3 regions of the Pantoea jilinensis genome follow, and region 1 is predicted to be linked to each of the others. Evidence: predicted binding sites of a transcription regulator. Region 1 holds the regulator's gene; each other region holds the start of a gene.

The links. Region 1 encodes PhoB, which activates phosphate uptake and scavenging genes when phosphate is short. Its sites were predicted from a motif close to CTGTCATAAAACTGNCNNAT; they were not measured.
Region 2: a site for PhoB is predicted at 926-945, ahead of rbsK (ribokinase). Genes of this name have one in related genera too.
Region 3: a site for PhoB is predicted at 807-826, ahead of ugpB (sn-glycerol-3-phosphate ABC transporter substrate-binding protein UgpB). Genes of this name have one in related genera too.

What each region holds. Positions count from the first base shown of each region.
Region 1 covers NZ_CP077746.1:3,141,083-3,143,356, reverse strand. The annotation lists gene sbcD (exonuclease subunit SbcD) at 1-629, opposite strand, end outside; gene phoB (phosphate response regulator transcription factor PhoB) at 827-1,516, shown strand; gene phoR (phosphate regulon sensor histidine kinase PhoR) at 1,531-2,274, shown strand, end outside.
Region 2 covers NZ_CP077746.1:3,465,093-3,467,366, forward strand. The annotation lists gene rbsK (ribokinase) at 1-870, opposite strand, end outside; gene deoR (DNA-binding transcriptional repressor DeoR) at 1,250-2,014, shown strand; gene ettA (energy-dependent translational throttle protein EttA) at 2,194-2,274, shown strand, end outside.
Region 3 covers NZ_CP077746.1:336,768-339,041, forward strand. The annotation lists gene livF (high-affinity branched-chain amino acid ABC transporter ATP-binding protein LivF) at 1-279, shown strand, start outside; gene ugpB (sn-glycerol-3-phosphate ABC transporter substrate-binding protein UgpB) at 898-2,214, shown strand; gene ugpA (sn-glycerol-3-phosphate ABC transporter permease UgpA) at 2,270-2,274, shown strand, end outside.

The DNA of each region.
Region 1 (2,274 bases):
CTGGCGGGGAAGGCATCAAGCGTACCGATGTAGATGTCACGCACCGAATCGCTCTGGCTGACCCCGACGGTGGTGAGATGTCCGGTAGCGATAATCGGCAATGCATGACCCAGCGCCTGGGCGGCGGCGAAGCGTTGCTGATAGTGATGGGCAATCGCCTCCAGCAGCGAGGTCTGTTTATCGCGCCCTGACTGACCCGCCCGGCTGCGCAGAATATCGCGCGGTCGCAGATAAGGAATGGCACAGAGCAGCGCGCCCGGTTCGCCCTGGCGGGTGTTCAGCAGCAACACATCATCCTGCTCCTGGGGGGTGGCGATTACCCGGGTGTTGAGACAGGCGAGCAGTTCGCGCGACTCATTCAGCGTCGCCACGGAATCGTGGTTGCCCGCCAGCACAATCAGCTGACAACCGGTGGGCTGCAGCGCCACCACAAAGCGGTTAAACATCTCGCGGGCGTAGCTGGGCGGCGTGCCGGTATCAAACAGATCGCCTGCAATAATCAACGCATCCACCTGATGCTGTTCAATCTGGATCAACAGCCAGTCGAGAAACGCCTGATGTTCGGCTGCCCGACTTTTGTTGTAAAAGAACTGCCCCAGATGCCAGTCCGCAGTATGAATGATGCGCATGATGAGTCCCTGCCGTTGTGATTCGCCCGGCGATTATACTGGCTCTGCGGCCAAAGCGAAAAATTGTCGCTGCGCTGTCATAAATGATTACCAACGGCGTTACAGGCAGGTTATGTTTTTCATAAAAGTGTCACAAATCTGACGCATAATGGCGCCGCGAATCTCAGTGACAGCCGTCATAATCAGCAGGAGTAATAATGGCTAAGCGCATTTTGGTTGTGGAGGATGAAGCCCCCATCCGTGAAATGTTGTGTTTTGTTCTGGAGCAGAACGACTATCAGCCAATTGAGGCGGAAGATTATGACAGTGCCGTGGGCAAGCTGATTGAACCCTGGCCCGATCTGATTTTACTGGACTGGATGTTACCTGGAGGCAGCGGTATTCAGTTTATCAAGCATCTGAAACGCGAGGCGATGACACGGGATATCCCGGTGATGATGCTCACCGCGCGTGGCGAAGAGGAAGATCGGGTGCGTGGCCTGGAAGTGGGCGCCGATGATTACATTACCAAGCCCTTTTCACCCAAAGAGCTGATGGCGCGAATTAAAGCGGTGATGCGCCGTATTTCACCGATGGCGGTGGAAGAGGTGATTGAGATGCAGGGACTGAGTCTGGATCCTTCTTCACATCGCGTGATGTCCGAAACCACGCCGCTGGAGATGGGCCCGACCGAATATAAGCTGCTGCACTTCTTTATGACTCACCCGGAACGCGTATACAGCCGCGAACAGCTGCTGAACCACGTCTGGGGCACCAATGTGTATGTGGAAGATCGCACTGTTGATGTTCACATTCGCCGTTTACGTAAAGCGCTGGAAGTCTCCGGCCACGATCGCATGGTACAAACCGTCCGTGGAACAGGGTATCGTTTCTCTGCCCGCTACTAAACGGAGCCTTTACCGTGCTGGAACGCCTCTCCTGGAAGAGATTACTGACAGAACTGCTGCTGGCCTGTCTGCCTGCGGTGCTGCTGGGCCTGCTGTCTGGCGGTTTGCCCTGGTGGTTGCTGCTGAGCGTGGTCATGGTGCTGTTATGGCATTTCCACAATCTGATGCGGCTGTCGCACTGGCTGTGGCTCGACCGCACCATGACGCCACCCGCCGGGCGTGCCAGCTGGGAACCGCTGTTTTATGGTCTTTACCAGATGCAGCTGCGCAACCGGCGGCGGCGACGTGAACTCGGTAATCTGATCAAACGTTTCCGCAGCGGTGCCGAGTCGCTGCCGGATGCGGTGATCCTGACCACGGAAGAGGGCACTATTTTCTGGTGTAACGGTCTGGCGCAACAGCACCTGGGTCTGCGCTGGCCGGAAGATAATGGCCAGAACATCCTCAATCTGCTGCGTTATCCGGAGTTCTCACGCTATCTGCGCCAGCGCGATTTTGACAAGCCCCTGACGTTGGTGCTGAACAACAAACTTCACATGGAATTTCGCGTCATGCCCTACAGCGAGGGGCAGTGGCTGCTGGTGGCGCGTGATGTGACGCAGATGCATCAGCTGGAAGGGGCGCGCCGCAACTTTTTTGCCAACGTCAGCCATGAGTTACGTACGCCGCTCACGGTGCTGCAGGGCTATCTGGAGATGATGAACGACTCGGTGATGAGCGAGCCTTCGCGCAGCAAAGCGCTGCACACGATGTCGGAG
Region 2 (2,274 bases), 320 kb from region 1:
GCGCTGCGTGCCGCGCCCGGTGACGCTGCAGGCGGCATAGGCCGACGCCTGTGTCATGGCGGCGGCCACATCGCCGGTTTTCACCAGCAGATAGGCAAAGCAGCCGATAAAGGCATCACCTGCGCCGCTGGTATCGACCGCCTGAACCGGCGTCGCGGCCACGCGATGCACCTTGTCGCCGCTCATCCAGACCGAGCCCCGGCTGCCCAGAGTAATGATCAGATTTTTAAGGCCGCGCTTCAGCAGCGACTGCCCCGCCAGGATCACCTCGTCATCGGTGCTGACGGGCAGGCCGGTGAGGATCTCCAGTTCGGTTTCGTTCGGCATAAAGAAGTCGCATTTGCAGGCGTAGTGAATATCCAGCGAAGCGACGGCCGGTGCCGGATTCAGGATCACGTTGATCTGATGCTGGCGGGCAAAATCGATGGCGTAATAGACCGTCTCCAGCGGGATCTCCAGCTGCAGGATGATCAGCTCACAGGCTTTCAGCGCCTCTGCCGCGTCGTCGATATCAGCCGGTTTCAGCTGCTGGTTGGCACCTTTGATAATCAGAATGCGGTTTTGCGACTGGTCATCGACAAAAATCGGTGCCACACCGCTGGAGGTGCCTGGTGCAGTGGTGACAAATCGCGTGTCCACGCCCTGCTGCTGCAGGTTCGCGACGGTGTTGGGCGCAAAGAGATCGTCGCCAACTTTGCTGACCATCATCACGCTGCCGCCCATTTTCGCCGCCGCAACCGCCTGGTTAGCGCCCTTACCGCCGCAGCCAATCGCAAAGTCAGGCGCTTCAAGGGTTTCGCCCGCTTTCGGCAGGCTGTTGGTATAGGTAATCAAATCGACCATGTTTGAGCCGATGACCGCAATTGTCATGACCATTTCTCCTGGATATTTTGCAAACTTCAAATGTTATTAAAGTCACAATAACCTTTCTTAAAAGTTAAATATGTGACAAAAACCACAACATGAGTGCGCAAAATCGACAATATGCGACAGGGAGCGGGATTTTAAGTGTTACTATTATAACAAGATAACATCATTGAGCCTGCTGGCTGAGCAATGTGAACGCCTGCGGCGATGAGCGGTAGTCACCGCACAGCGGAGGTTTGCGGGCCTTTCAGAATGCGGGTAAGATTGGTTGCCAGCCTGGCGGATGAGACGCAACTCATTAAAATCTGTGAGGTTTGTCGCGTATTGACGTCGGTTCCGGCGTCTTTCCTCCGCATTGCAGGATAGGTAAACAGAGATGACCATGGAAACCCGGCGCGACGAACGCATTCACAAGCTGACACAGGCGCTTAAACGCACCGATAAACTGCATCTCAAAGACGCGGCCCAGCTGCTGGGTGTCTCAGAGATGACGGTTCGCCGCGATTTAACCGAACCGGGCTCCAGCGTGGTGTTACTGGGCGGCTACATTGTCAGCGACCCAAAAAGTCATACCGGCCACTATTTTGTCAGCGATCAGCATGGGCAGAATGCGGCCAGAAAGCAGCGACTGGCGCAGGCGGCGGCCAGCCTGATTAACGAAAACGATACGGTCTTTTTCGATTGCGGCACTACCCTGCCCTATATCGTTGATGCGATTCCCGACACGCTGTCGTTCACTGCCATCTGCTGTGCTATGAACACCTTTCTGACGCTGAAAGAGAAACCTGGCTGTAACGTTATTCTCAGCGGCGGTGAATTTCATGCTGACAACGCTCTGTTTACACCGATTGGCGTGCACACCATCCTGGACGATCTTTGTCCGACGCTGGCTTTGATCTCTGCGGCGGGTATCGACAAAGATCAGGGGGCGACCTGCTACAACACCAATGAACTGATGATGAAACATCACGCCATGCTGCGTGCCCGAACGTCGGTACTGGTGGCTGACAGCAGTAAATATGGCAAGGTGCTGCCTGCCCGCATTGCCGGGCTGCAGCGTTTTGACCTGCTGGTGAGTGACAGCGCACCCGATCAGGCGTTACAGAACTGGCTGGCGCAGCAGGCGATACCGCTTCGCCTGCCCTGAGCCTGCCTCTGCCGTCATTTCAGCGATTACGCGCGGAAATCAGACAGTTATTTCATACGTTGTCCGGCATCACCGCCCTCAGGGCATTATTCGCCGCCCCCCGGCTGGGATTAAACGGTGAAAAAGGCTAAACTTCGACATCATTCCAACGACCAACAGACCCAGAGGCTCAATCCAACGTGGCTCAATTCGTCTATAGCATGCATCGCGTCGGCAAAGTGGTTCCGCCGAAGCGACATATCCTGAAAAACATCTCGCTC
Region 3 (2,274 bases), 1.2 Mb from region 1:
CTGGCAATTGGCCGTGCACTGATGAGCCAGCCGCGACTGCTGCTGCTGGATGAGCCGTCACTGGGGCTGGCACCGATCATTATTCAGCAGATCTTCGACACTATTGAGCAACTGCGTAGCGAGGGGATGACGATCTTCCTGGTGGAGCAGAATGCGAACCAGGCGCTGAAGCTGGCGGACAGGGGCTATGTGCTGGAGAACGGGCATGTGGTGCTCGAAGACACAGGTGCAGCGCTACTCTCCAACGAAGCCGTCCGCAGCGCTTACCTCGGCGCTTAAGGTTTAGAGGCCTGGCTTACTTGCCATTTCGACACCGGGCAGTGCTCGCATTCCTCACGTACTTCAGTACGCTCCGGATGCTGTGCGCTGGCCGGTGCCGAACTGCCTGCGACGCCGACGGCCTTGAGTGTCGGTGTGGGTGGTGGTGCCGACGGCCTTCAAATTTGCCTGAAAGTAGGGGCAAGTTCTGCCATTGCCAGAGGCCGTTGCAGCTTCTGGTAATAAATCCGACGTAATAATGATGTATAGCAGCTCAGGCTGCTGACAAACTCAAATCAGGTGAATCTGGCCGCAACACATAAACTTAACGCGCAGGGAACACGGGCAGAAGAGGAAAGCGTCCCGCGCCATGGACGGTGCGGGCCGAGCGTGTCATGGATGGCGGATTTTGCGTCTTTCCGATCTGACCGTGTTCTCTGCGCAGGGCACAGTCTTAAAGCAACCAAGCCAGACTTTGTCAACAATCTCAACAATAGTTAGCTGCTCCGCTTTTCCTCTTTTTCGCCTGTCATCCTGCTGTCATCTCCCTGTTATTAATCCGTCATTTCCCCGTGTCATGTTACTTCGCGAAACAGAAATCCGTGATTTCACGCGTATTTACCTGCACAGGAAAATTCTATGTCCGTCGTTACCTTTCGTCGTAGCCTGATGAGCGCGCTGCTCGGTCTGACGCTCAGCAGCCATGCCATGGCCGCCACTGAGATCCCTTTCTGGCACTCCATGGAAGGCGAGCTTGGCAAAGAAGTGGATTCGCTGGCACAGCGTTTTAACGAGACGCATCCCGATTACAAAATTGTTCCGACCTACAAAGGTAACTACGAGCAGAGCCTGGCAGCAGGGATTGCGGCCGTGCGCAGCGGCAAAGCGCCAGCGGTGCTGCAGGTCTATGAAGTCGGTACGGCGACCATGATGGCCTCAAAGGCGATTGTGCCGGTGCATCAGGTATTCAAAGACGCCGGCATTCCCTTCGATGAAAAACAGTTCGTGCCAACGGTGGCGGGCTACTACAGCGACAGCAAAGGTCAGCTGATCTCTCAGCCGTTCAACAGCTCGACGCCGGTGCTCTACTACAACAAAGACGCTTTTAAAAAAGCGGGCCTGAACCCGGACCAGCCGCCTAAAACCTGGCAGGAGCTGGCGACAGATGCCGCCGCACTGCGTAAATCGGGCATGAGCTGTGGCTACGCCAGCGGCTGGCAGGGCTGGATCCAGATTGAAAACTTCAGTGCCTGGCATGCTCTGCCGGTCGCGACGGAAAACAACGGATTTGACGGACTCGATGCGGTGCTGGAGTTCAACAAGCCGGTGCAGGTTCGTCATATCGAACTGCTGGAAGCGATGAACAAGAAAGGGGACTTCACCTACTTTGGCCGCAAAGATGAATCCACCGCCAAGTTCTATAACGGCGATTGCGGTATCACCACCGCCTCATCCGGTTCGCTGGCCGATATCCGTCACTACGCCAAATTCAACTTCGGCGTTGGCATGATGCCGTATGACGACACCGTACCGAATGCGCCGCAGAACGCCCTGATTGGCGGAGCCAGCCTGTGGGTAATGAAAGGCAAAGATGCAGCAACGTACAAAGGCGTAGCTGAGTTCATGCAGTTCCTGGCTAAACCGGAAATCGCTGCGGAATGGCACCAGAAAACCGGCTATCTGCCGATTACGACCGCCGCCTACGAGCTGACGAAACAGCAGGGCTTCTACGACAAAAATCCGGGTGCGGATATCGCCACTCGCCAGATGATGAACAAGCCGCCATTGCCCTTCACTAAAGGCATGCGTCTGGGCAATATGCCGCAGATTCGTACCGTGATCGACGAAGAGCTGGAAAGTGTCTGGACCGGCAAACAGTCGCCACAAAGCGCACTGGATAACGCCGTGAAACGCGGCAACGAGCTGTTGCGCCGCTTTCAGCAGCAGGTGAAGTAATCTCTTCCTGCGGGCCCGCTCAGGCTGGCCCGCTCTTTCTGACGCCAGGTATGCCATGTC